DNA from 4 places in the Streptomyces sp. NPDC107562 genome. Region 3 is predicted to be linked to each of the others. Evidence: riboswitches for the same ligand, from Rfam matches in the RefSeq annotation. Region 3 holds a riboswitch; each other region holds the start of a gene.
What was found. A riboswitch is a leader RNA that binds a small molecule or an ion and turns the genes downstream of it on or off. The one in region 3 is predicted to bind cobalamin.

Region 1 (6,919 bases), on a different contig from region 3:
CCCCAGGTCTGCCCGACCCGGCAGCCGTCCAGGAAGGGTTCGCCGCCCTCGACGTCGGCGACCCCGTGGTGGATCTCGTACCCCTCGACGTGCTCCCCGAGGGCCTCGCCGACCGGCCGGGTGAGCGTCTTCTCGCGGGCGAACCGCACCCGCACCGGCAGCACTCCGAGCGCGTCGACCTGCCCGCGCCGGCTCTCGACGTCGTCCTCGATGTGCTCGCCGAGGACCTGGAAGCCGCCGCAGATGCCGAGGATCGGACGTCCTTCGGCGGCCCTGCGCACGAGGGCCCGCGCGAGCCCGCGCTCCCGCAGCCACTCCAGGGCCCGCACGGTCCCCCGGGTGCCGGGCACCACCACCAGATCCGCGTCCGCCAGCTCCTCGGGCCGGTCCACGAACCGCACGACGACACCCGGTTCGGCGGCGAGGGCGTCGACGTCCGTGAAGTTGGACATCAGCGGCACGGCGCACACCGCCACCCGCAGCACGTCCTCGCCGACCGGGGCGGCCACCCGGGACTCGCGCACCGCCCCCCGCAGGGACACCCTCAGCCCGTCCTCCTCGTCGATGCCGAGGCCGTGCCGGAAGGGCAGGACGCCGTAGGTGTGCCGCCCGGTGAGGCCGTGCAGCATGTCGATGCCGGGTTCGAGGAGCGAGACGTCGCCGCGGAACTTGTTGACGAGGAACCCGGCGATCAGCTCCTGGTCCTGACGGGACAGCAGCGCGACGGTCCCGAAGAAGGAGGCGAAGACGCCGCCGCGGTCGATGTCGCCGACGACGAGCACCGGGAGACCGGCATTGCGGGCGATCCCCATGTTGACGATGTCGGTCCGCCGCAGATTGATCTCGGCCGGAGAGCCGGCCCCCTCACAGATCACCGCGTCATACGTGCCCCGCAACTCGGCGAGACAGTCGAGCACGGTCCCGAGCAACGCCTGCTGCCGTCCGCCGTGATAGCCCCGCGCGCTCATCTCCCCGACGGGCCTGCCGAGCAGCACCACCTGGCTGCTGCTCTCGCCGCCCGGCTTGAGCAGCACGGGATTCATCAGCGCGGTCGGCTCCACCCGGCAGGCCTGTGCCTGCATGGCCTGCGCCCGACCGATCTCGGCGCCCTCGCGGGTGACGAAGGAGTTGAGCGACATGTTCTGCGCCTTGAAGGGCGCCACCTTCACGCCCTGGCGCACCAGCCAGCGGCAGATGCCGGCGGTGACGACGCTCTTGCCGGCGTCCGAGGTGGTACCGGCGATCAGCAGCCCACGCCCGTTCACGCCGGCCTCCTCGACAGCCGTCCCCGCAGCCACACTCCGGCCGCGCAGGCCCCCAGGGCCAGCCGGCCCACCCGCCGGGACAACCGGACGGCCCGCTCGATGTCGCCGACTTCCACCGCACGCCCCCCACCGTTCAGCACGGGCCGGTGCTCGACCCGGCCCGCATACGACAACGTCCCCCCGAGCCGCACCCCCAACGCCCCCGCGAACGAGGCCTCCACGGCCCCGGCGTTGGGACTCGGATGCCGCGCGGCGTCCTTGCGCCAGGCCTGTACGGCTCCTCGCGCGTCGCCGCCCGCCAGCACGGCGAGCGACGCCGTCAGCCGGGCGCCCGGCCACCCGGCGAGATCGTCGAGTCGTGCGCTGGCCCATCCGTAGCGGCGGTGGCGCGGGGACCTGTGCCCCACCATCGCGTCGAGCGTGTTCACCGCCCGGAACCCGAGCAGCCCCGGGACCCCGCCCACGGCCCCCCACACCAGCGCCCCCACCACGGCGTCGGACGTGTTCTCCGCGACGGACTCCACCACCGCCCGCGCGATCCCCGGCGCGTCCAGCGCCTGCGGGTCGCGGCCGCACAGATGGGGCAGCCGGGCCCGCGCCGCCTCGACGTCCCCCGCCTCCAGGGCCCGCCCGACGGCCCGGGCCTCCCGCGCGAGCGAGGTCCCGCCGAGGACGGCCCAGGTGGCGACGCCGGTCAGCGCGACGGAAGCGGCGGGGGAGGACCGTACGACCCGGTGGGCCGCGGTGCCCAGGGCGACGGCGCCGCCCACGCACACGAGGGTGTGCAGCGCGCCCCATCCGCGGTGGTCCCGCCACAACACCCGTTCCACCGCGGCGGCGGCCCGCCCGAACGCGGCGACCGGATGCCCTCGGCGGGGGTCGCCGAGCACATGGTCGCCGAGGAGGCCGGCGGCGGCGCCGTACGCGAAGACGCGATCGGCACGCACGGGCTCAGCCGGCCGTGCGGGCGGGCAGAGACCTGGTGCGGGACCTCACTTGGCGGCCGAGCATGGCGATATGTCCTCACTCAGGGTGTCCACGCCCTGGTTCGACGAGACCGGCGGTGAGAGTTCCTGGCTCCCGGGGAGTTCCCTCCCCGGTCACAGTGGCGGGACCGCGCCGGATTCACACCGGGCTTCCTCTTCTGCCGCCGTACATGGCCCCGGAAGTCCACCACGGGGCCGGAACGGCCGTCAACTTGCTGTTGACCTGCGACGGGGCAAGTGTGCTGAGTCCCACACGCCACCGGCGGCACGGGTCTCCCGTCCGCCGCTCGCGCTGTCCCCGCGCACGACGAAGCGCCCTGCCCGGAGCCCCGTCGAGGGCACCGCGCAGGGCGCGTCGAACACCGGGGTGCTCAGGCCACGATCAGATAGATCCCGTATCCCACGGCCGCCGCGCACGCCGCGAAGGCGGCGTAGGCGCCCGTCACCGCCAGCGCCGCCGACTCGCCCTGCGCGGCCGCCCGTTCGCGCCGCGACAGAGCGGTGACACCGAGGGTGAACAGGCCCACCAGAGCCACCGTGACCACGAGGCTGACGCCGAAGACGGAGCCGAGGGCCGCCCAGTCGATCTTCATGCTTGTGCTGCTTCCTTCGGTATCAGGGTGCTCAGACCGTGGCCTGAGAGGGCGTCGGCTCCGAGGCCGTGGCCTGCCGGGGGATCGTGGCCGTGAGGTCCTCCGCCGGGGTGCCCGCCGGGGGCGGCGTCACGGCGGCCATCGCGGTCGTCACCACGCCGGCCGGTTCCCCGTCCGCGTCGTTGACGTTCGTGTGGTCCACGACCTCGCGGCGGGAGATCTTCCAGATCGCGGCGCTGGAGCCGACCAGGAAGACGGCGACCAGGGCGGTGCCCCAGGGGCCGAAGCCCGTCACCCACTCGGCGATCGCGCCGACCAGCGCGGCGGCCGGCAGGGTCAGGCCCCAGGCGACGAACATCCGGGTGGCGGTGGACCAGCGGACCACCCCGCCCTTGCGGCCGAGGCCCGCGCCCATCACCGCACCGGAGACCGAATGCGTGGTGGAGAGGGAGAAACCGAGGTGGGAGGAGGCCAGGATGACGGTCGCGGCGCTGGTCTGCGCGGCGAAGCCCTGCTGCGGCTGAAGGTCGGTCAGGCCCTTGCCCATGGTGCGGATGATGCGCCAGCCGCCGAGGTAGGTGCCGAGCGCGATGGCGAGACCCGCGGAGAGGATGACCCACAGGGGCGGGTCGGAGTCGGGGGCGAGGGTGCCGCCCGCGACCAGGGCGAGGGTGATGATGCCCATCGTCTTCTGCGCGTCGTTGGTGCCGTGCGCCAGCGAGACCAGGCCCGCGGAGGCGATCTGGCCGGCGCGGTAGCCCTTCGCGGAGGCCTTGTCGTCGGCCTTGCGGCCCAGGCGGTACGTCAGCCGGGTCGCCAGCAGCGCCGCGACGCCCGCGACCAGCGGGGCGGCGATCGCCGGGATCAGCACCTTGGTGACCAGCGCGTCGCCGTGGACGGCACCCACGCCGGCCGAGGCGACGGTGGCGCCGATCAGGCCGCCCATCAGGGCGTGCGACGAGGAGGACGGCAGGCCGACCAGCCAGGTCAGCAGGTTCCACAGGATCGCGCCGACCAGTGCGGCGAAGATGACCTCGGGACGGATGCCGCTCTCGTCGACCAGGCCCTTGGAGATCGTGTTGGCGACCTCCACGGAGAGGAAGGCGCCGACCAGGTTCAGGACGGCGGACATGGCCACCGCGACCTTGGGTCTGAGGGCACCCGTCGAGATGGTGGTGGCCATCGCGTTCGCGGTGTCGTGGAAACCGTTCGTGAAATCGAACGCGAGAGCGGTTACCACCACAATCGCGAGGATCAGCGAGATGCCTTCCATTTACCCAGGCAATCTTTCGAGGTCATTGGCTGGACGAACGTAGGTAACCCAAGTGAACGAAAGGTGAACTGAGAGGGGCTTGTGGGTGTCCGTGAAAGGGGGTGCCTGTACCGCCGGGAGGGTTCGGTCCTCGCGCCGCGCCGCCGGCCCCGTACCCCGCACGGGCAGGGGCCCTCCGCGCGCCGCACCGGCCGGGCCGGCGACCCCCGCGAAGAGACGTTGGTCACCCCGCACGAAGCGAGCCGCCCCGCCCGCGGGCGCGCCGTCGCGACAGGGCCGCGCCGGAACGCGCCGAAGGTCCGCCTGGCAGGATCGCGGCATGGCTGAAGAGCGGTGGGAACAGCGGGAGGCACCGGGCGCTCCCGACGACGCACAGGATCCGGCCGGGGCGCCGGGCGGCGGGGCGGCGGACGAGGAGGCACGGGCCTGGGAGGAGCTCGTGGCCACCGCACGCCGGACCGTCTCCGAGGGCCTGGTCGTCGGCACCTCCGGCAACGTCTCGGTACGGGTGGGGAACACGGTCCTGGTCACTCCGTCGGGCGTCCCCTACGACCGGCTCACGCCGGACGACATCACCGGCGTCGACCTCGACGGGCGCCAGGTGCGCGGGACCCTCGTACCGACCAGCGAACTGCCCCTGCACCTCGCCGTCCACCGCACCACCGACGCCCGCGCCGTCGTCCACACCCACGCCGTGCACGCCACCGCCGTCTCCACCCTCGTCCCCGAACTCCCGGTGATCCACTACATGGCCGGCGCGCTCGGCGGCCCCGTCCGCGTCGCCCCCTACGCGACCTACGGCACGGACGAGTTGGCCGAGAACATGCTCCGCGCGCTGGCCGGCCGCTCCGGCTGCCTCCTCCAGAACCACGGCACCGTCACCTACGGCGCCTCCCTCGCCCAGGCCTACGACCGCACGGCCCAGCTGGAATGGATGTGCCGCCTGTGGCTGACGGCGTCCGCCGTGCCGGGCCGCACGCCGTCCCTGCTGTCCCAGGAGCAGCTGGCGGAAGCGACCGCGCGGCTGCGGGCATACGGTCAGCGCGGCTGACGGAACCCGGGGCGCTCGCCCGTACCACCCGGGGCGCTCCCTTGCGTGCGCCACGTCGCCTCACCCCGTCCCGCCGTTCCGCTGGCCGCCGGACGGGCGGGACAGGACACTGGACGCGTGCGCACTGTCAGAGCTACGGCCGCTGCCGTCACCGCCGTGACGGTGGCCGGGGCCGCAGCGGTGGCCGCCGGCCGGTTCGCCAGTGACGCGGCGCTGAAGGCGCCGCCCGGCCGACCGCTGCCCACCGAGCCCCGGCTCACCGTGCACGGCACGGCCGCGGGCCGCGTCACCCTCACCCGCACCCTCGCCTCGCTGCGCCCCGGCAGCTACGGCCTCGCGGGCAACGGCTCCCACGCGGTGGTCGGCCCCGTCCTGGACCAGGTCCCGCACCCGCCCGACTCCGTCGTACGCCGCCTGGAACGCGTCACCCACGGCACCCTGGAGCCCGGCGACAAGGTCCGGCTCACCCCGAGCCTGCACATCGGCGACCCCCGCACCGCGCTCGGCCTGGACTGCACCGACGTCGAGATCCCCGGCGAACTCGGGTCGCTGCCCGCCTGGTTCGTGCCAGGAGCCCGGGACACCTGGATCATCACGGTGCACGGCCTGGGCGCCGGCCGGGAACTCCCTATGAACATCATGGCGTTCCTGCACGGCCTGCGCTTCCCGGTGCTCGACCTCGCCTACCGCGGAGACCCCGGCGCTCCCCGCCCCCCGGACGGCCTGAACCATCTCGGCGAGACCGAGTGGCGCGACCTGGACGCCGCCGTCCGCCACGCGACGGCCCACGGCGCCGAGCGCGTCGTCCTGTACGGCTGGTCCACCGGCGCCACCATGGCCCTGCGTGCCGCCGCGCACTCCTCGGCACGGGACCGCGTCAGCGGGCTCGTCCTGGACTCCCCGGTGCTCAACTGGGAGGCGACCCTGCGCGCCCTCGCCGCCGCCCGGCGCACCCCGAGCCCCCTCCTGCCGCTGGCGGTCCGCGCCGCCCAGGGCCGCACCGGTCTCTACGGCGACCGTATCGACGAGGCCGCCCACCCCGAGCGCCTGACGCTCCCGGCCCTGATCCTGCACGGTCCCGACGACCTGGTGGCTCCCTGGGCCTACTCCCGCCGCCTCGCCGAGCACCGTCCCGACCTGGTCACCCTCCACACCGCCGAGCAGGCCCCGCACAACGCCATGTGGAACGTGGACCCCAGCGGCTACGAAGAGGCGCTGCGCCGCTTCCTGACCCCCCTGATGTGACGCCGCGGCACCGTCCCGGCGGGCCGGTGGGCCGGACCGCCCCACCGGCCCGGCCCGCGGTTCCGTTTAACGCCGTACCACTGTCCGGATTCCGGCCGGCACCCCCTCCTCGGTGCCGTCCCTTGGCCACTCCCGTCGCCGCCCGTGACATTCCGTTTGGGTTTTCGGACCGTCAACCGGAAGACTGCACCCGTGACGTCCCGTATCCCGCGCGACTCCAGGCTCCGACTCGTCCGCCCGCGACCCCTGGCCGCCGCCCCCCGAGCGATGAACCAGCAGCGCTCGCGCCGCCCCGCCCCCCGCCCGCCGGAGGGCACCCCGGCCCCCGCGGAGCTGGCCGGAATGGCACGCTCCCGGTTGGCGGGCGCGGCCCGCGTCGCCCTCTGGGCCGATGCCGCCCTGCGCCCCGGCAACGCGACCTCCGACGGCAAGGCCACCCTCGCCGACGCGACCGCCCAACGGGCCGCGCACGAACTGGGCCTGACGCCGGCCCAGATCCGCGCGGA
Region 2 (6,919 bases), on a different contig from region 3:
CCCCTTAGGTTAGCCTTACCTAAACACATGTACGGGCTGTGTGCCAGCAGTTTCGCCTGGGAGAACCGAAAAGGAGTCGTCCTTGCTCTCGTCGAGGATCACCAACGCCCGCGTCATCACGATGGATCCGCACCGCCCGGTCGCCCGCGAACTGGGCATCTGGCGCGGTCGCGTCGTCGGCCTCGACGAGGACGTGGCGGGGCTGCCGGCGCGGCGCACCCACGACCTCGGGGGCGCCGTGGTGCTGCCGGGCTTCATCGACAGCCATGTCCATCTCGCCTGGACCGGGTTGAAGGCGGCGGTCCCCGGCGTGGCGCCGAGCACCCGGGCCGACGACGTGCTCCGGGTCGTCGCCGACGCGGTCGCCCAGGCGCCGGCCGGGGCCTGGCTGGACTTCGGCGGCTACGACCAGCGCACCCTCGACCGCCCGTTGACGGCCGCCGACCTCGATGCCGTCAGCGCCGGCCGCAAGGTGTACCTGGGCCATCTCTCCGGTCACGCGTGCCTCGTCAACACGGCGATCCTCGACGGACTGCCCGCCGAGGCGGTCAGCCCTGACGGCTTCCTCGTCGAGGGCGCCATGGGAGCCGCCCTGCGCACCCGGCCGCCGCACTCCCTGGACGAACTCGCCGAGGCGATCGAGCGCGCGGCCCGCGTATGCCGCTCCGAAGGCGTGACCGCCTGCGCGGAAGCGGGTGTCGGAGCCCGGCTGTTCCGCCACAGCCCGGTGGAGGCGGCCGCCTACCAGCTCGCCCACGAGAGGGGCCGCCTGCCCGTACGCGTACAGCTCATGGTGGCCGCCGACGCCCTCGACGCCGTACGCGCCGCCCCCGAGGACGCCACGACCCACGCCCTCACCCTCGGTCTGCGCACCGGCTTCGGCGACGGCGCGCTCTCCCTGGGAGCCCTGAAGATCTTCACCGACGGCGGGATGATGGCCCGTACGGCGGCCCTGACGAGCCCCTACCTGGGGACCGACACCTCCGGGCAACTCCAGGCCTCGCCACAGGAGTTGGAGGAGACCGTCGTCGCAGGGCACCGCGCCGGCTGGCAGTTGGCGATCCACGCCATCGGGGACCGCGCGGTCGACGTCGCCCTGGACGCCCTGGAGCGGGCGCAGCGCCTGCTGCCGCGCCCCGAGGCACGCCACCGCATCGAGCACGCGGGCCTGGTCCGCCCGGACCAGCTGCCCCGGCTCGCGGCGCTCGGGGTCACCGTCGTCGTCCAGCCGAACTTCCTGCGCTACTACGGGGACGACTACGCCACGGTCATGGGGGAGGACAGGGCCGGCTGGCTCTACCGCGGCCGGGGCTTCCTCGACCATGGCGTCCGGGTGGCGGGAAGCTCGGACCGGCCGGTCGCCGACGGCGCGCCGCTGCGGGCCGTCCAGTTCATGGTCGAACGGGCCTCGGAGTCGGGCCGCGCCATCGGCCCCGAGGAGTCGCTCACCGTGGACGAGGCACTGCGGGCCTACACCGTGGACGCCGCCCACGCCTGCCACTGGGAGTCCGACGCGGGGAGCATCGCCCCGGGCAAGCGTGCCGACCTCGTCGTCCTCGGCGACGACCCGTACCGGGTGGAGTCCTCCCGGATCGCGGACATCGAGGTACTGGGAACGTTCCTGGAGGGCGAGACCGAGAACGCCTTCTGAGCGACGGGGCCCACCGCAGCCGCCGCACCTGGCGACGCCGGCGTCCACCACGGCGGCCCCCTCCCGTGCCGGGATCCGGGGCCGGATGCGACGGCGGTGGCGCGGCGCGGCTGCGGGTGCCGGAGCGTCTGCGGCGGCTCGCCCTTGCTGAGGTGTCGGTTTCCGCCACGACGGCCCGGTCCCGTGCCGGGGTCCGCCACGGCGGCCCGGCCCCGTCGTGCGGGGTCCGCTGCGGCAGCCTGGCGGCCGTGCCGTGGGTGTCGGAGCGTACTGCGGCGGCGCGCCCTTGCTGGGGGTGCCGGAGTGCGCCGCGGCAGGCACTCGGTGCGGTGCGGTGCGGGGTTCGGTGCGGGTCTGTTGCGGCGGCGCTGTCCTGCCGTAGTGCCGGGGATCGGCGTGGCGGTGCGGCACTCGCTGCGGTGGCTCGGCCGAGCCGTGCCGGGTCGTTGTAGCGGCCTGGCCTCGGTGTGGGTGCCGGGTCTGCCGAGGTGGCGTGGTCCCGGCGTGCAGGTGGCGCGGACGCGCCGTAGGTGTGGGGGCCGGACCCGGTGGGGGCGACACCACGGGGGGTTGCCCTCCGAGGTCACGCGCGCTCGGCGCATTAGCCTGCGGTCATGGGACTCGGGCTGCTGTTCGCGCTGTGCGCCGCCCTCTTCATGGGAACGGCGACCGTGTTCCAGGCGCTCGGTGCGCGCAGGGTGGCCGGTGGGGGCGCCGGCGCGGCCGTGCGGGCCACCTGGCAGTGGCCGTTCATCGTCGGGGTCGCCCTCGACACCCTGGGCTTCGGCGCCGAACTGGTCTCCCTTCGCTCGGTCCCGCTCTTCCTCGTCGAGGCGGCGGTCGCCGGGGCGCTGGCCGTGACGGCGATCGTCTCGGCGTTCGTGCTGCGGATCCGCCTGCGACGGGTGGAGTGGGCCGCGGTCGTCGCGGTGTGCGGCGGGCTCGCGGTGATGGCGATCGCGGCAGGCCGGGAGACCGGCGGGGACGGCGACATGAGGATGCGGCTCGCGATCCTGGTGGGCTCGGTGGGGCTGGCCCTGGTGAGCTGGGCGCTGACCCCGCGTCTGCGGAACGTGCGCCACCGCGCGGCCGTCCTCGGGGGCCTCGCCGGGATCAGCTTTGGCGTGACGGCGGTCGGGGCCCGGCTGATGCCGGAACTGTCGCTGCCCGGCCTGCTCGCCGACCCGTCGGTGTACGCCGTGGTCCTCTCCGGCATCACCGGCTATCTGCTCCTGATCGAAGCCCTCCAGTCCGGCTCGGTCACCTCCGCCACGGCGGCGATGGTCATCGGGGAGACCGTCTGGCCCGCCCTGTTCGGCATCGTCTGGCTGGGCGACACCACCCGCCACGGCCTCGCACCGCTGGCCGTCGCCGGTTTCGCCGCCTCCATCGCGGGCGCCCTCGCCCTGGCCCGCTTCGGCGAGGCGGAGCAGCAGGCCTCGCCGCAGGCCTGATCGGCTCCACCCTCACCCCCGTGACCGCTGGATGCTCATTTCTGCTCGCAACAGCCTCTCTTCGAGCACCTATTGACACTCCGTCGTCCGCTCGCCAAAGTCGTTCGGCAACAAGAGCTGTCGGCCACCCACAAGGGAGCGTTCAGCGTCATGCATGAAATCCCTGCTGTCTCACGCCGTACTCTCATGGGCGGGGCCCTGGCCTCCGGCGCCGTCGTCGCGGGGCTCGGCACCACGGCCGCCGCCGCGCCGGGCGCCGCCCCCGCCACTTCTGCCACCGACGCCCCTCCGGTGCGGCGGCACGGCCAGAAGTCGATGGTCAACGTCCCCTTCGACCCGTACCGCACGGTCCGCGTCGCCCTGATCGGCCTCGGCAACCGGGGCAACGGCATGGCCTCGGGATGGGCCGCCGTCCCCGGGTGCACGGTGACCGCCGTGTGCGACATCCGCCCCGAGCGCGCCCGACGAACCGCCGACAAACTGGTCGCCGAGGGACGGCCCCGCCCCGCCGAGTACGGCGGCTCCGCCGACGCCTACGCCCGCATGCTGCGCCGTGAGGACATCGACCTCGTCTACGTCGCCACCCCGTGGGAGTTCCACTACGAGCAGGGCCGCGCCGCCCTGCTGTCCGGCAGGCACGCCATCGTCGAACTGCCCGTCGCCACCGAACTGCGCGAGCTGTGGGACCTCGTCGACACCAGCGAGCGGACCCGGCGGCACCTGTTCCTGTCCGAGAACTGCAGCTACGGCCGCAACGAGCTGGCGATGCTCAAGATGGCCCACGACGGCCTCTTCGGCGACGTCACCAACGGCCACGGCGGCTATCTGCACGACCTGCGCGAGCTGCTCTTCTCCGACACGTACTACACCGACTCCTGGCGGCGGCTGTGGCACACCCGCAGCACCGCGTCCTTCTACGCCATGCACGGACTCGCCCCGATCGCCGCCGCGATGGACATCAACCGCGGCGACCGCTTCACGACGTTGCGCGCCACCGCCACCGAGCCCAAGGGCCTCGCCGACTACCGCGCCCGCTTCGTGCCGCGTTCCCACCCGAGCTGGAAGGAGACCTACATCAACGGTGACCTGGTCACCTGCCTGATCGACACCGCGCAGGGCCGGGTCGTCCGCGCTGAGCACGAGGTCAGCTCGCCGCGCCCGTACAGCCGTATCAACTCGCTGGCCGGCAGCCGCGGCATCTTCGAGGACTACGCCGGAGTCACCTCCGCCGGCGGCGGCCGCATCTACGTGGAGCCCGATCACAGCGGCCACACCTGGCGGTCGTTCGACGCGTACCTCAAGGAGTTCGACCACTGGCTCTGGCAGAAGATCGGTGACGACGCCGCCAACAACGGCGGGCACGGCGGCATGGACTACGTCCTGCAGTGGCGCACCGTCCAGCAGATGCGCGCCGGACTCGTCCCCGACATGGACGTGTACGACGCCGCCGCCTGGTGCTCCCCGGTGCCGCTCAGCGTCAAGTCCCTCGCGGCGGGCGGCCGTCCGGTCGCCGTCCCCGACTTCACGCGCGGTTCCTGGGTCAACCGCCGCGCGGGCCTCGACTCACGACCCAGCGAGATGCCGCCGGTCAGCTGACCCCGGCTCCCCCCAACAGCGCGCAACGCGCCGCCCGGTCGATGCGACGGGGCGGCGCGTTGCGCATGCCGCCCGCCGGTCGTGTGCACCACCTCACCCTGCCCGGCGCCGCCGCCGGCGTATGAGATGACTGGCCCGTCTGACATGATGTCCCGCGAAAAGGCGACGGCGGAACGAGGAAGCCGGTGTGAATCCGGCGCGGTCCCGCCACTGTGATCGGCGAGCGGATCCCGAACGAACCACTGCCCGGATGCGGGTGGGAAGGCCGGGACGAGCACTGACCCGAGAGCCAGGAGACTCACGCGGTCGCCTCCTCGACGTGACCGGGGCGGATTTCCCCGGGGAGGAGGGTATGTCGTGATGCCTGTCGAGACGTCACCGGACGGGTCGGTGCCGTGCCGGGTCGTCGTGTGCCGTGACTGCTGCTGCGGCAGCCCCAAGGTGACCGGGGTGGACCACGCGGCGCAGACCGCGCGGCTCGCCGAGGACGCCCCCGTCCTCGTCACCGACTGCCTCGACGTGTGCGACCAGGCGAACGTGGTCGTCGTGCGGCCCTCGTCCGAGGGGCGCGCCGCCGGTGGCCGGCCGGTCTGGTTCGGCCTGGTCAACGACCCGGCCGCGACGGAGGACGTCGCCGCCTGGGTGCGCGCGGGGGGCCCCGGCCTCGTGGCACTGCCGGACATCCTGGAGCTCCACGTCTTCACGCCGCCCGGGCCCGCCCGGTCCGGGGCGACGCCGGCTCCCGGCCCGGCGGCCTGACCGCCCGCGCCCACCCCTCACTCCGGCTGCACCGTTCGCGGTCGTCCGTCCGCCGTTCCCGGCCCCTTTCCGGACCTGGTCCGCCGTCCTGCCTGTTCCGTGTTCCACGTTCCCCCTCCGGTGAGAGGACCCTCCATGATGGGCAAGCGCCCGCTGTCCCTGCTGTCGGCCACCGCCGCCGCGGCCCTGCTGATGTCCGGCTGCGGTGGCGGCGCCACCAAGGACGACGCCGCCCCGGCGAGCACCGTGGCCAAGGGCTTCCCGGTCACGCTGTCCAACTGCGGGGTGGAGACGACGTATCAACGGCCCCCGCGGCGGGCCGTGTCGCTGAACCAGCACGCCACCGAGGTCATGCTGGCGCTCGGTCTGGAGAAGTCGATGGTGGGCACGGCCTACCTCGACGACAGGATCCTCCCCGAGTACCAGGACGCCTACGACGGCATCGAGGTCGTCGCGGAGGAGTACCCCTCGTTCGAGACGCTGCTGGCCGCCGAACCCGACTTCGCCTACGGCGGGTTCGCCAGCACCTTCGACGAGAAGGAGGGCCGCAGCCGTGACGCCTTGTCCAAGGCGGGCATCAACTCCTACCTGAACGTGGAGGAATGCCCGTCCGGACCCGTCACCATGACCACGATGGACCAGGAGATCCGCAACGTGGCCAGGATCTTCGGGGTGCCGGACCGCGCGGAGGCGGAGCTGAAGAAGCTCCACACCACCCTGGACACGGTCGAGGACGAACTCGCCGGAGTCACCCCGGTCGAGCTCTTCGTCTACGACAGCGGCGACAAGACCGCCTTCACCGCGGGCGGCGCCGGCATCGGCAACGAGATGATCGAACGCGCGGGCGGGGTGAACGTCTTCGCCGACCTCGACAAGGCGTTCGGCGACGTGTCGTTCGAGCAGGTCGCCGAGCGGGCGCCCGAGGTCGTCGTGATCTACGACTACGGCGATCAGCCGGTCGCGGACAAGAAGGAGTTCCTGCTGGCCAACCCGGCGCTGAAGGACGTACCCGCCATCAGGAACAAGCGGTTCGCGGTACTGCCGCTGTCGTCCACCGTGCTCGGCGTGCGGGTGCCGGCCGGCGTGGACTCCCTGGCCCGCCAGCTCCACCCGGACCGCTTCGAGTGAGCGGCGCGACGACCGAGACCGACGCCACGGGCGGTAGCGCGCAGGCCGGCACGCGAAGGCCCCTCGGGGCGGACCCCGTCCGGCGCGGCGCCAGGCTTCCCTACCCCCTCGTCCTGGTGCTGCTGGCCGCGCTGGTGGTGCTCGCGGCCACCTTCGGGATCGCCGCCGGATCCGTCGGCGTCCCGGCCGACCAGGTCTGGGGCATCCTGCTCAACCGGGTGCATCCCGCCCTGGCCGACCCCACCTGGACCCCGGTCCGCGAGACGATCGTCGTCGACGTGCGGCTGCCCAGGGTCCTGCTCGCCGGCGTCGTGGGCGCGGGCCTCGCGGT
Region 3 (6,919 bases):
GGTTCTCGGAGCCGTACACCGGAGCGAAGCCGAGGCGCGTGAGGCGCTGGTCGGCGACGCACTCCAGGTACTGCCGCATCGACTCGGTGTTCATGCCCGGGAGGCCGTCACCGCACAGGTCGCGCGCGAACTGCAGCTCGGCCTCGACGGCCTCCCGCAGCATGTCGGTGACCTGCTGCTGGAGCTGGTCGTCGAAGAGCTCCGGCTCCTCCTTGCGGACGGTGTCCACCACGTCGAACGCGAAGCTCATGTGCATGGTCTCGTCGCGGAACACCCAGTTGGTGCCGGTCGCCAGACCGTGCAGCAGACCCCGGCTGCGGAACCAGTAGACGTACGCGAAGGCACCGTAGAAGAACAGGCCCTCGATGCACGCGGCGAAGCAGATCAGGTTGAGCAGGAAGCGCCGGCGGTCCGCCGTGGACTCCAGGCGGTCCAGCTTCTCGACCTCGTTGATCCACCTGAAGCAGAACTCGGCCTTCTCGCGGATGGACGGGATGTTCTCCACCGCGTCGAACGCCGCCGCCCGGTCCTCCGGGTCGGGGAGGTAGGTGTCCAGCAGGGTCAGATAGAACTGGACGTGCACCGCCTCCTCGAACAGCTGGCGGCTCAGGTAGAGCCGGGCCTCGGGGGAGTTGATGTGCTTGTACAGCGTCAGGACCAGGTTGTTCGCCACGATCGAGTCGCCCGTCGCGAAGAACGCCACCAGCCGGCCGATCAGGTGCTGCTCCTCGGGGGAGAGCTTCGCGAGGTCGGCGACGTCCGAGTGGAGGTCGACCTCCTCCACGGTCCAGGTGTTCTTGATGGCGTCCCGGTAGCGCTCGTAGAAGTCCGGGTAGCGCATCGGGCGCAGCGTCAGCTCGAAGCCGGGGTCGAGAAGGTTCTGGGTACGGGTGGACATCACTGGCAGGCCTCGCAGGACTCGGGGTTTTCCAGGGAGCAGGCGACCGCTTCGGGGTCGGTGGCCGCCTGGACGGGGATGGTGGTCCGGGGCTGCGCCTGGGCCGCGCGGGCGATGCGGGTCGCGGGGCGTGAGCGCAGGTAGTACGTCGTCTTCAGGCCCGACTTCCAGGCGTAGGCGTACATCGAGGAGAGCTTGCCGATGGTCGGCGTCTCCAGGAACAGGTTCAGCGACTGGGCCTGGTCGAGGTACGGGGTGCGCGCGGCCGCCATGTCGATGAGCCCGCGCTGCGGGATCTCCCACGCCGTGCGGTAGAGCCGCCGTACGTCCTCGGGGATCCAGGCGAAGTCCTGCACCGAGCCGTTGGCCTCGCGCAGCGCCTCACGGGTGCGGGCGTCCCAGACGCCGAGCTCCTTCAGCTCCCGCACCAGGTAGGAGTTGACCTGGAGGAACTCGCCGGACAGCGTCTCGCGCTTGAAGAGGTTCGACACCTGCGGCTCGATGCACTCGTAGACGCCGGCGATCGAGGCGATCGTCGCGGTGGGCGCGATCGCCAGCAGCAGGGAGTTGCGCATGCCGACCGCGGCGATGCGCTCGCGCAGCGCGCTCCAGCGCTCCGGCCAGGTCGGCTCGACGCCGTAGTGGTCGGGGTGCAGCACGCCCCGGGCGGTGCGGGTCCGGTCCCAGGCGGGCAGCGGCCCGTTGCGTGCCGCGAGGTCGGCGGACGCCTCGTACGCGGCGAGCATGATGCGCTCGGCGATCCGGGTGGACAGCGCCTTCGCCTCGGGCGAGTCGAAGGGCACCCGCAGCTGGAAGAAGACGTCCTGCAGGCCCATCGCGCCGAGGCCGACCGGGCGCCACCGGGCGTTGGAGCGGCCCGCCTGCTCGGTCGGGTAGAAGTTGATGTCGACCACGCGGTCGAGGAAGGTCACGGCGGTGCGGACGGTGGCGTCCAGCCGCTCCCAGTCGATGCCGTCGCCCACGACGAACGCGCCCAGGTTGACCGAGCCCAGGTTGCACACGGCGGTCTCGCCGTCGTCCGTGACCTCCAGGATCTCCGTGCAGAGGTTCGAGGAGTGGACGACGTGGCCCGGCTCGGCGGTCTGGTTGGCGGTGCGGTTGGCGGCGTCCTTGAAGGTCATCCAGCCGTTGCCGGTCTGGGCGAGGGTGCGCATCATCCGGCCGTACAGCTCACGGGCGGGCAGGGTCTTCTTCGCCAGGCCCCGGCTCTCGGCCGCGCGGTACGCGGCCTCGAACTCCTCGCCCCACAGGTCGACCAGCTCGGGCACGTCCGACGGGGAGAACAGCGACCACGCGGCGTCCGCGTCGACCCGCCGCATGAACTCGTCCGGGATCCAGTGCGCGAGATTCAGGTTGTGCGTACGGCGGGCGTCCTCGCCGGTGTTGTCCCGCAGCTCCAGGAACTCCTCGATGTCGGAGTGCCAGGTCTCCAGGTAGACGGCGGCCGCGCCCTTGCGCCGGCCACCCTGGTTCACGGCGGCGACCGAGGCGTCCAGCGTCTTCAGGAACGGGACGATGCCGTTGGAGTGCCCGTTGGTGCCGCGGATCAGGGAGCCCCGGGAGCGGATCCGGGAGTACGACAGACCGATGCCGCCGGCGTGCTTGGAGAGCCGGGCGACCTGGTGGTAGCGCTCGTAGAGGGAGTCCAGCTCGTCCTTGGGGGAGTCCAGGAGGTAGCAGGACGACATCTGGGGGTGCCGGGTGCCGGAGTTGAAGAGGGTGGGGGAGGAGGGGAGGTAGTCGAGGCGGCTCATGAGCCCGTAGAGCGCGGCGACTTCGTCCACCGACCGGGTGGTGTCGTCCTCGGCGAGGCCGGCGGCGACGCGCAGCATGAAGTGCTGGGGCGTCTCGACGACCTTGCGGGTGATCGGGTGCCGGAGCAGGTAGCGGCTGTACAGGGTGCGCAGGCCGAAGTAGCCGAAGCGGTCGTCGGCGTCCCGGTCGACCAGGGCGTCCAGGCGGTCGGCGTGCAGGCGTGTGAACCCGGCCGTGCGGTCGGCGATGAGCCCTTCCCGGTGTCCCACCGCCACGGACTCCGTGAAGGACGTGACCCCCTGGGAGGCGGCCTCGGCGGCGATGGAGACGGTCAGCAGCCGCGCGGCGAGCCGGGAGTAGGCGGGGTCCTCGGAGATCAGTCCGGCGGCGGCCTCCGTGGCCAGCTCCCGCAGTTCGTTCTCGTCCGCCCGCGCGGAACGGCCGCGCAGCGCGGCGGCGGCGACCCGGCCGGGGTCGGCGTCGGGGAGGTCGGCGGTCAGCTCGGTGAGGGTCCGCAGCAACGCGGTCCCTGGTCCGTCGGTCTCCCCTTCCACGGTGGTCGCTGCGGCCGGTTCGGCTGGCGCGATGGTCACGTGGGGCTCTCCCTCGCTCGGCACGGGGGCCTCGCGAAGGGCAGGGGAGGGCACACGAGCGCAGGGGCGTTCGCGTCCACCGGCCCATTCCACGAGACCCGGACGTCAGGGCACCCGGGCCGGACGGCCGGGCGCACTGTCGGCAGGTCCTCGGACTGAACCGGCGTGCGCTCCCTTTTCGGGACGGACGCACGCGAGTACACCGTTGCGGGACAGTTCCGGATTCGCACCGGATTCCCCTGCGGCGACAGCGAGCATGAGCATACATCTGGTGCCGGGTGCCGACAGCACCCCCATATGTTGTGTCGCCGATGACTTCAGAGCGTCAACTGGTAGGTGAGAAGCGTGATGTCGTCCAGCTCCGGGAGGGGGTTCCAGTCCCGCTCGGGGGTGCGGGTGAAGCCCAGCCGTTCGTAGATGCGGTGGGCCGCGTGCATGGTCCGCTGGGTCGACAGGACGAGCCCGGCGCAGCCGTCGAGGGCGCGGGCGCGGTCGACGCAGGCGCGCACCAGGGCCTCGCCGACCCCGCGGCCGCGGGCCTCCCGGGCGACGGCGAGCATGCGGATCTCCGCCTCGTCGGGGGCGGCTATGTCGGCCATGGGGCCGCCGGAGGGGACGAACGTCACGCCGCCGAGGACGCGTTCGTGCGCGACGGCCACGAGCACCTGTGCGGCGGCCGCGCGCTTGGCGACGTCTCGCAGCTCGCCGAGGTAGCCGTCGCTCTCGCCGAAGTCGAGGAGTCCGTCCTGGAGGTAGGCCTGCGCGGTGATCTCACCGAGGGTGGCGTACTCGGCGGGGTGCGCGCGGCGGATGTCGATGTCCATGGCGGCAGTGTGTACGACGACGGGCCGCCGCATCATGCGATGTCGGCGGCCCGCTGCGGGTCGTTCAGTGGTCGCTCGCGCTCACGCGGCCACGCCGCGTGCCGGAACGGCCCCGCGCCTCAGTGGGCGGCACCCGCGGTCGCCGGGGGAAGCTCCACCTGGACTCCCGGGTCGCCGGCGTCCGCCGTGTAGTCGCCGGGCTTGGTCTCGTCGACGCCCTCGGGAGCCTTCACGGCCTTCAGGACGAAGGTGAGGACCACCGTGACCACCAGGTTGAGGACGAACGCCGTGAGGCCGATGTAGCCGATCTCACCGATGCCGGGGATCTCCGCCGAGGAGCCGCCGAAGTGCTTCTGCGTCGGGGAGGCGACACCGTAGGCCGCGACCGTGCCGTAGGTCATGCCGACCGCCCAGCCGGCCAGCAGCGCCCAGCGGTGGAACCAGCGGGTGAACAGACCGCCGACCAGGGCGGGCATGGTCTGGAGGATCCAGATGCCGCCCAGCAGCTGGAAGTTGATCGCGACCGTCTTGTCCATCCCGAGGACGAAGACGAGGGCGCCGACCTTCACCAGCAGGGACACCAGCTTGGAGACCTTGGTCTCCTGCGCGGGGGTGGCGTCCGGCTTGAGGAAGTCCTTGTAGATGTTGCGGGTGAAGAGGTTGGCCGCCGCGATCGACATGATGGCCGCCGGGACCAGCGCGCCGATGCCGATCGCCGCGAACGCGACGCCGGTGAACCAGTCCGGGAACATGTTCTCGAACAGCTGGGGGATCGCCAGCTGGCCGTTCTCCACCTTGACGCCGGCCGCGATCGCCATGAAGCCGAGCAGACCCAGCAGGCCCAGCATCAGCGAGTACAGCGGCAGGATCGTGGAGTTGCGGCGGATCACGTCCCTGCTGCGGCTGGACAGCACGGCCGTCACGCTGTGCGGGTACATGAACAGGGCGAGCGCCGAGCCCAGTGCCAGCGTGGCGTACGTCCACTGCGAGGCGGCGTTCGGCACCAGCCCGCCCGCACCGGCCTCCGTGTACTTGTCGTTCGCGGCGGCGAAGATGTCGTCGAAGCCGCCCAGCTTGATCGGGATGTAGATGATGGCGACGGCGATCACGATGTAGATCAGCGCGTCCTTGACGAACGCGATCAGGGCCGGCGCCCGCAGACCCGAGGAGTACGTGTACGCGGCCAGCACTCCGAAGGCGATCAGCAGCGGCAGGTCCTTGATGAACCAGTTGGTGTCCTCGCCGCCGCCGATGCCCATCACGTCCAGCACGGCCTGGATGCCGACCAGCTGGAGCGCGATGTACGGCATGGTCGCGAGGATGCCGGTGACCGCGACGGCGAGGGACAGGCCCTTGGAGCCGAAGCGGCCGCGGACGAAGTCCGAGGTGGTGACGTAGCCGTGCTTGTGGGAGACCGACCACAGTCGCGGCAGGAAGACGAACATCATCGGGTAGATGAGGATCGTGTACGGCACCGCGAAGAAGCCGGCCGCGCCCGCCGCGTAGATCGCCGCCGGTACGGCGACGAAGGTGTACGCCGTGTAGAGGTCGCCGCCGAGCAGGAACCAGGTGATCCAGGTCCCGAAGGACCGGCCGCCGAGGCCCCACTCGTCGAGGCTGTGCTCGTTCTCGGCCTTGCGCCAGCGCGCGGCCAGGAAGCCCATCACCGTGACGGCGACGAAGAAGAGGATGAACACGGCGAGTGCGACGCCGTTCACACCGTCCTTCATGCTCCGGCACCCCCCTGCGTCTTGCGGGCGCGCTGGTCACGCTGCCACAGCCAGTAGGCGGTCATGGTGAGGGCGGTGGAGATCACGACCCAGGCCATCTGGTACCAGTAGAAGAACGGGATGCCGATGAAGGTCGGGTCCGTCTTCGCGTACGAGCCCACCCAGAGCATGGCCACGAACGGTGCTATCAGGCAGAGGGCGATGACGACGCGCACAGGCGTCACCACCGGCCCTCTGTTCACTTCTGAGGCTTCTGACATCGGACGGCTCCGTCCCCTCGCTGATCACCTGGTGCAACGCGCAGGCAATCTAGGTCACGGTGTCCCGCTACCGGAAGCCCCTGTTCAGATACCGGTTACTCAGCAGCAGCGGAATCCTTGCCGCGGGTCTGTTTCCTGCCGGTCCGTCCGCATCCGCTCGAACTCCCGCCGGGTGGGCACCTCCGCCTCCGGGTGGCCCTTACGGACATGCGCGACATAGCGGTCGTAGGCCGACTCGTCCGTCAGCTCACGGACGTACCAGCGCACCCCGCTAGTCACTCGGCGCAGCAGTGCCGACGCTCGCACGGCGCTCCTCCTCCCGCTCCTCGGGCGTGGCGATCAGTCCGGCGGGCGCGACGATCTTCGACGCTACGTACGGCGCCTCGCTGAGGGTGGTGAGCGCGGGCCGGCGGACGTGCCGGACGCAGATCCGCGCCGCGTCCACGAGGACCGCCACGATCAGCAGGGCGAGGACGGCCGACAGGACGCCGTCCACCGTGGAGTTGGTGACGACGGTGTGCATGTCGTCCATGGACTTGGCCGGCGGCAGGATCTCGCCCCGGTCGATGGCGTCCTGGAAGACCTGGCGCTGCTGGAAGAAGCCGACCCTGGGGTCGCTGGAGAAGACCTTCTGCCAGCTGGCCGTCAGGGTCACGACCGCGTCCCACAGGAGCGGGACACCGGTGATCCAGGCCCATTTGAGGCGGCCCGACTTCACCAGCAGCGTCGTGCAGACGGCGAGCGCCACCGCCGCCAGCAGCTGGTTGGAGATACCGAAGATCGGGAACAGCTGGTTGATGCCGCCGAGGGGCTCGTGGACGCCCACCCACAGGAAGTA
Region 4 (6,919 bases), on a different contig from region 3:
GGAGGTCGACATCAAGTCGGCGGCGGACCGCGAGCGGCTGCGCGAGATGGCGGCGGGCGCCGATGTGTTCCTGCACAACTGGGCGCCGGGCAAGGCGGCCGACCTCGGTCTGGACCACACACACCTGGCGGCCGCCAACCCGGCGCTGGTCTACGCCTACACGAGCGGCTGGGCCGGACGGCTGCCCGGCGCGCCCCTGGGCACCGACTTCATGGTGCAGGCCCGCACCGGGGTCGGTGAGGCCGCCCGGCCCGCCGACGAGGCGCCGGCACCGTCGCTGATGACGCTGCTCGACGTGCTGGGCGGACTGCTGGGCGCCGAGGCGGTGCTGGCGGGCCTGCTGCTGCGGGAACGCACGGGATGCGGGGTGCGGGTGGACTCGTCCCTGCTCGGTGCCGCCGACGTGCTCACCGCGCCCGCCCGCGCCCGAGCGGCGCGGGGGCTTGACCCCCGGCGGCCGGCCGGCTTCCGCCGTCCGCTGCCGACGGCCGACGGCTGGATCGCCCCTCCCGACCACACCGCCGTCCCCGTGGACCCGCGCGCGCTGTCCACCGCGCAGGCGCTCGAAGAGTTGCAAAGCCGCGGGCTCGCGGCCGTCCCCGTCGTCACCGACCTCTCCGACCTGCTGACCACCGGCTCGATCAGCCGCGACGCGCACGGCGCCCCCGCCGTCCCCGACCCCTGGAGCTTCGCATGACCGTCACCCTGCACGACCTGCTGCCCGCCGAGCTGCGCCGCTCCTGGGCCGTCGACGGCACCTGCCCCGATCTCGACCTGTACAGCCTCTACCGCGCCCATCAGATCGCCGACCTGCACCGTACGGCGATCCTCGACGCCAAGGGCAAGCTCTGCTACACCGCGCTGGACCGCAAGGCGCGATGTCTGGCCGCCGGCCTGTCGGGGCTCGGGATACGCGCCGGCGACGTGGTCGGCATACAATTGCCCAACGGCCGCAACGCCGTCGTCGCCGATCTGGCGCTGGCCGCCCTGGGCGCCGTCGCGCTGCCGTTCCCCGTGGGGCGAGGCGGGCGGGAAGCGGCGTCGCTGCTGGCCAGATCGGAGGCGGTCGCGGTCGTCGCGGCCGCCGAGCACCGGGGCAACCACCACGCGGCCGACCTGCTGGCGCTGGCCGGTGAACTGCCCGCCCTGCGCGCCGTGGTGGCGGCCGGGCCCGGTACCGTGCCCGAGGGGGCGGTGGCGCTGTCCGCGCTGCTGCGCACCGACCCCAGGGCGTTCGCCCCGGCCCGCCCTCACCCCGACTCCGCCGCCCGCATCCTCGTCTCCTCCGGCTCGGAGGCCGAGCCGAAGATGGTGGCGTACTCGCACAACGCGCTGGCCGGCGGGCGCGGCAACTTCCTCGCCTCGCTCATGACCGGCGGGCAGCCGCCGCGTTGCCTGTTCCTGGTGCCGCTGGCCTCCGCGTTCGGCAGCAACGGCACCGCCGTCGCGCTCGCCCGGCACGGCGGCACGCTCGTCCTGCTCGACCACTTCACGCCCGAGGCCGCGCTGGAGGCACTCGTCGAGCACCGGCCCACCCATGTCCTCGGCGTGCCGACCATGATCCGGATGATGCTGGACCGCGTCGCCGAGGGCGGCCTGCCGGAGTTCACCCCGCCCACCGCCCTGGTGGTCGGCGGCTCCCCGCTGGACGAGGCCACCGCCGAGGAGGCGCGGCGCGTCTTCGGCTGCCCCGTCGTGCACCTCTACGGCTCGGCCGACGGCGTCAACTGCCATACGGGGCTCGCGGCCGAGGACACGAGGGGCGCGGGGCCCGGCGTCCTCGCGGGCCACCCCGACCCACGCGTCGCCGACATCCTCATCGCCAGCCCCGGCGTCCGCGAACTGCGCGAGCTGCCGAGCGGCACGGTCGGCGAGATCGTGGCCCGCGGCCCGATGACGCCGCTGTGCTACGTCGCCGCCCCGGACCTGGACGCCCGCTACCGCACCGACGACGGCTGGGTGCGCACCGGGGATCTCGGACTGCTCCAGGAGGACGGCACCCTGCGGGTCGTCGGCCGGCTCAAGGACGTCGTGATCCGCGGCGGGGCCAACATCAGCCCGGCGGAGGTGGAGATCGAGCTGGCGGGCCATCCGCTGGTGCGGGACGTGGTCTGCGTGGGGGTGCCCGATCCGCTGATGGGTGAGCGGCTCGCGGCGTGCGTGGTGCCGCGCGAGGGCCGCACGCCCACGCTGGCCGAGCTGTGCGCCCACCTCGACGGGCGCGGACTGGAGCGGCGCAAGCACCCCGAACGGCTGCTGGTCGTGGCGGAGTTGCCGCTCACCCCCGCGGGCAAGCCGGACCGTGCCGTAGTGCGGGAACGATTCGCCGCGCAGCCGGGTCCGGAGCGGCCGCCGGCTCCGGCCGGCTGAGTCCACCACGCGCTGAGAGGGCCGTCCGGCGCGGGCGGCCCCTCGGTGCGTGACGCGACACCGTTACGAGGCGGCCATCGCCGCCGCGCAACCGGGTCCGGAGCGCCCGCTGACTCCGGCCGGCTGAGTCCACCACGCGCTGAGAGGGCCATCCGGCGCGGGCGGCCCCCTCGGTGCGTGACGCGACACCGTTACGAGGCGGCCATCGCCGTCTCCACCGTCTTCGCGGCTTCCCGGTAGACCGCCAGCAGGTCCAGATCCGTCCCCGGGTAGTTGACGATCTCGACCTGTTCGGCGCCCGCGTCGGGCAGCACCGTGCCGGTCGTCATGTGCGCGTTGTCCAGGACGAGTCGGGGCTTCGTCCGCGACAGCTCGGACAGCTGCGTCGCCGTCACGGCCTCGGGCCCGAAGGTACCGGCGAGTTCGGCGCCCGCCAGCTTCGCCGCCCATGTCGTGAACACCTGGGCGACGACGGTGGGCTGCTCCCCTCGCGGCCACTTGGCCTTCAGGCCCTTGTGCAGCGCCGCGTACTCGGAGTCGAAGGAGGCGGTCCACCGCGCGGCGGCGTCCTCGGTGCCGAACAGCTCCGCCAGCCTGGCGACTTCGGCCTTCGCCTTGTCCGCGTCGTTGTCGAGGGCGACCTCGACCAGCTCGGCGTCGGAGCCGGCCGCTTCCTTGATCTTCGCGGCGTACGGCTCGAAGGGCGCGTAGAGCACGTAGTCGGCGCCCGCCACCGCCGCGAGGTCGGAGGGCTTGGGGTCGTAGTCCGGGGCGTGCTGCACCGACTGCGGGACGATGACCTCGACGTCCTCGGCGCCGGCGGCCTTGGCGAGTGCGCCCTCCCAGGTGGTGGTGGCGACGACGACCGGCGAGGAGTTCTTGGCACCGGACGACGAGGACGACGACGGCTCGTTCCCGCCCCCGCACCCGGTCGTGGTCAGGGCGAGCCCCGCGGTGAGGGTCAGTGCGAGGAGGGAAGTGTTGGGGACGCGGGTGCGCGCCATGAGCTGGTTCTCCGTTCGGGTAGGAGATGGACGGCGAGGACGACCACGCCGGCGGTGAGGACGAGGACGGGCCCGGGCGGCCAGTCGAAGCGGAGCGCGAGGAGGAACCCGGTCAGGTTCACGGCGACTCCGATGCCGACCGCCCAGGCGGTGATGGACTTCAGGGACGTGCCGAGGCGGCGGGCCGCGAGCGCCGGCAGCAGCGTGAGGGCGTCGACGAGCAGCGCGCCGGTGAGCTTGATGGCTCCCGCGACGGCCACCGCGACCAGGACGAGGAGCACCAGGGTGAGCCGCTCGATCCGTACGCCGGAGGACAGGGCGAGTTCGCGGTCGTACAGCAGCAGGGCGAGGTCGCGGCGCCGCCACCAGAACAGGGCCGGGACGGCGACCGCCAGGGCGCCGAGCACCCACAGGTCGGCGGTGCCCACGGACAGGATCGAACCCCACAACAGGGCGAACGCGCCGGCCGCGTTGACCCCGGACACCGCGAGCACGAGCAGCGCCGCCGCGATCGCCAGGCTCATGAGCAGGCCCATCGCCCCCGACAGCCCGTCCGGGGTGCGGGCCAGCGGGGCGACCCCGGCGCCGGCGAGAGCGCAGGCGAGCAGCGCGCACAGCATCGGGTCGAGGCCGGTCAGCAGGCCCACCGCGATGCCGAGGAGCGCCACGTGCATCATCGCGAACCGCACCGGCATGATGTCCAGACCGACGATCACGACGCCGATCACGGGCAGGCCCACGGCGGCCAGCAGCAGGGCGGTCCCCGCACGCTGGACCGGGACGAGTTGCAGCAACTGGCCGACGTCGGCGGCGGCCTGGGCGTTCACCGCACCTCCCGCAGCCGGCCGGCGGCCATCTCCAGCACCTGGTCGCAGCGGTCGGCCAGGGCCCGGTCGTGGGTGACGACCAGGACGGTCACGGGCAGGGACAGCAGGACATCGGCCGCCTCCTCCTGCCCGGCGAAGTCCAGCGCGGCGGTGGGTTCGTCGGCCAGCAGCACCCCGGCGCCCGCGGCGACACAGCCGACCGCCCGCGCCAGGTACATCCGCTGCAACTGGCCGCCGGACAGGGTGTGCACCGGCCGTCCGACGAGCTGCCCGACGCCCAGCTTCGCCGCCGCCTCGACGGCCTCGTCCCGCGCGCCGCCGCTGTCCAGCAACTCCCCCGCCAGCAGCGGGAACCGGCCGACGGCCGGCTTCTGCGGGATCCAGGCGCAGGCCCGGCGCCGCCACGCCCACTCGGCCGCGCTGCGGGTGTCCCGGCCGCCCACCAGGATCCGGCCGCCCGCCCGGCGGTGCAGACCGAGCACGGCCCGCAGCAACGTGGTCTTGCCCGAGCCGTTGGTACCCGTCAACGCCACCCGCCGGCCGGCCGCGACGTCGAGGTCGACGCCCCGGACGGCCTCCACCCGGCCGTGCCGGCAGGCGACCTCGCGCATCACGACGTCCAGTCCTTCCATGCCACCTCCTCGCTCCTCCACAGCAGTCGGAAGAAGACGGCGGCTGGTTCCCAGGTGCGTGGCGCCGACACCGGCGGCACGCACCCGCGTGTCCGACTTCACCTTCCGCATGCCGGACCTGCCCGCCTCGCGCGCCCGTCGCGGCGTAGGGTGGTCGGCGCAGCTGGTTCGCCCCGTCCGCCAGGCGGGACGTCGTAAGAGGGAACCCGGTGGAAATCCGGGACTGCCCCGCAGCGGTGAGTGGGAACGACCGCCGTCATACGCACTGGGCCCGAGGAGACGGGTCCGGGAAGCGACGGCCAGTAGGTGCCTCGTACGACACGAGGCGGGCCCGCGAGTCCGAAGACCTGCCAACTGCCCGTGCGCGACCCCTCGCGCGCGGACATTCCGGTGACCTCGAGGGCGGGTCGGCGTACTACCAGGCGGACGACCGCGCGGTGCTCGCAAGCCGCGCGAGGTCGGGTCCGTCCGGTTCCGTCACCCTTCGCGCTCTCGTCCCGTCCCCGGGATCTCAGGGATTCATCTCGCGAAGGAGATCTCCGTGACCACCAAGCCCGCAGCCGCGGCAGCACGGGCCACCGTGTACGGCTACCCCCGCCAGGGCCGCAACCGGGAGCTGAAGAAGGCGATCGAGGGCTACTGGAAGGGCCGCGTCACCGCCGACGCCCTCCGGTCGACCGCCGCCGAACTGCGCGCCGCCACCTGGCGTCGCCTCGCCGACGCCGGCGTCCACGAGGTGCCGAGCGGCGACTTCTCGTACTACGACCACGTGCTCGACACGACCGTCATGGTCGGCGCGATCCCCGACCGGCACCGGGAGGCCGTCGCGGCCGACGCGCTCGACGGGTACTTCGCCATGGCGCGGGGCACGCAGGACGTCGCGCCGCTGGAGATGACCAAGTGGTTCGACACCAACTACCACTACCTGGTGCCCGAACTGGGCCCGGACACCGTCTTCGCCGCCGACGCCGCCAAGCAGGTCGCGGAGTTCGAGGAGGCCCGCGCGCTGGGGCTGACGGCCCGTCCGGTCCTCGTCGGGCCCGTGACGTACCTGCTGCTCGCCAAGCCCGCGCCGGGCGCCCCCGCGGACTTCGCCCCGCTCACGCTGCTGGACCGGCTGCTGCCGGTGTACGCCGAGGTCCTCGCCGACCTGCGCGCGGCGGGCGCCGAGTGGGTGCAGCTCGACGAGCCCGCCCTCGCCCAGGACCGCACCCCGGCCGACCTGAACGCCGCCGAGCGGGCCTACCGCGAACTCGGCGCCCTCACCGACCGGCCCCAGCTCCTCGTGGCCTCGTACTTCGACCGGCTCGGCGACGCCCTGCCGGTCCTGGCCAAGTCCCCCGTCGAGGGACTCGCGCTGGACTTCACCGGGGCCGGCGCGGCCAACCTCCACGCCCTGGCGGCCGTCGGCGGACTGCCCGGCAAGCGCCTGGTCGCCGGTGTGGTCGACGGGCGCAACATCTGGGCCGCCGACCTGGAGAAGTCCCTCGCCACCCTCGGCACCCTGCTGGGCCTCGCCGACCGGGTCGACGTGGCCGCCTCCTGCTCGCTGCTGCACGTACCGCTCGACACGGGTCTGGAGCGGGACGTCGAGCCGCAGATCCTGCGCTGGCTCGCGTTCGCGCAGCAGAAGACCGCCGAGATCGTCACCCTCGCCAAGGGACTCGCCCTGGGCACCGGCGCGATCACCGCCGAACTGGCCGCCAACCGGGCCGTCCTGGCCTCCCGGGCGGGCTCGCCGATCACCCACGACCCGGCGGTCCGCGCCCGCGCCGCCGCCGTCACCGAGGCCGACGCCCGGCGCTCCCAGCCGTACACCGAGCGGGCCGCCGCCCAGCGCGCCCACCTCGGCCTGCCCCTGCTGCCGACCACGACCATCGGCTCCTTCCCGCAGACCGGCGAACTGCGGGCCGCCCGCGCCGACCTGCGGGCCGGCCGGATCGACGACGCCGGGTACGAGGAGCGCATCCGGGCCGAGATCCAGGAGGTCGTCGCCTTCCAGGAGAAGACCGGCCTCGACGTCCTCGTGCACGGCGAGCCCGAACGCAACGACATGGTCCAGTACTTCGCCGAGCGGCTCACCGGC

Region 1: it holds a riboswitch for cobalamin, as region 3 does, so the genes downstream of both, ACZ7LV_RS06105 (cobalamin biosynthesis protein) here and ACZ7LV_RS24425 (ribonucleoside-diphosphate reductase subunit alpha) in region 3, are expected to answer to the same signal.
Region 2: it holds a riboswitch for cobalamin, as region 3 does, so the genes downstream of both, ACZ7LV_RS18920 ((2Fe-2S) ferredoxin domain-containing protein) here and ACZ7LV_RS24425 (ribonucleoside-diphosphate reductase subunit alpha) in region 3, are expected to answer to the same signal.
Region 4: it holds a riboswitch for cobalamin, as region 3 does, so the genes downstream of both, metE (5-methyltetrahydropteroyltriglutamate--homocysteine S-methyltransferase) here and ACZ7LV_RS24425 (ribonucleoside-diphosphate reductase subunit alpha) in region 3, are expected to answer to the same signal.

The regions. Positions count from the first base shown of each region.
Region 1 covers NZ_JBVKBE010000002.1:52,959-59,877, reverse strand. The annotation lists gene ACZ7LV_RS06110 (cobyric acid synthase) at 1-1,265, opposite strand, end outside; gene ACZ7LV_RS06105 (cobalamin biosynthesis protein) at 1,262-2,212, opposite strand; cobalamin riboswitch at 2,314-2,455, opposite strand; gene ACZ7LV_RS06100 (hypothetical protein) at 2,623-2,844, opposite strand; gene ACZ7LV_RS06095 (inorganic phosphate transporter) at 2,876-4,117, opposite strand; gene ACZ7LV_RS06090 (class II aldolase/adducin family protein) at 4,437-5,168, shown strand; gene ACZ7LV_RS06085 (alpha/beta hydrolase family protein) at 5,286-6,413, shown strand; gene ACZ7LV_RS06080 (hypothetical protein) at 6,606-6,919, shown strand, end outside.
Region 2 covers NZ_JBVKBE010000006.1:89,631-96,549, reverse strand. The annotation lists gene ACZ7LV_RS18935 (amidohydrolase) at 83-1,651, shown strand; gene ACZ7LV_RS18930 (DMT family protein) at 2,266-3,105, shown strand; gene ACZ7LV_RS18925 (Gfo/Idh/MocA family protein) at 3,256-4,701, shown strand; cobalamin riboswitch at 4,822-5,016, shown strand; gene ACZ7LV_RS18920 ((2Fe-2S) ferredoxin domain-containing protein) at 5,062-5,460, shown strand; gene ACZ7LV_RS18915 (ABC transporter substrate-binding protein) at 5,596-6,588, shown strand; gene ACZ7LV_RS18910 (FecCD family ABC transporter permease) at 6,585-6,919, shown strand, end outside.
Region 3 covers NZ_JBVKBE010000009.1:136,265-143,183, forward strand. The annotation lists gene ACZ7LV_RS24420 (ribonucleotide-diphosphate reductase subunit beta) at 1-898, opposite strand, end outside; gene ACZ7LV_RS24425 (ribonucleoside-diphosphate reductase subunit alpha) at 898-3,267, opposite strand; cobalamin riboswitch at 3,392-3,568, opposite strand; gene ACZ7LV_RS24430 (GNAT family N-acetyltransferase) at 3,585-4,091, opposite strand; gene mctP (monocarboxylate uptake permease MctP) at 4,211-5,821, opposite strand; gene ACZ7LV_RS24440 (DUF3311 domain-containing protein) at 5,818-6,081, opposite strand; gene ACZ7LV_RS24445 (YbdD/YjiX family protein) at 6,181-6,387, opposite strand; gene ACZ7LV_RS24450 (carbon starvation CstA family protein) at 6,353-6,919, opposite strand, start outside.
Region 4 covers NZ_JBVKBE010000006.1:78,320-85,238, forward strand. The annotation lists gene ACZ7LV_RS18870 (CoA transferase) at 1-697, shown strand, start outside; gene ACZ7LV_RS18875 (class I adenylate-forming enzyme family protein) at 694-2,370, shown strand; gene ACZ7LV_RS18880 (metal ABC transporter solute-binding protein, Zn/Mn family) at 2,562-3,374, opposite strand; gene ACZ7LV_RS18885 (metal ABC transporter permease) at 3,332-4,201, opposite strand; gene ACZ7LV_RS18890 (metal ABC transporter ATP-binding protein) at 4,198-4,833, opposite strand; cobalamin riboswitch at 4,981-5,202, shown strand; gene metE (5-methyltetrahydropteroyltriglutamate--homocysteine S-methyltransferase) at 5,375-6,919, shown strand, end outside.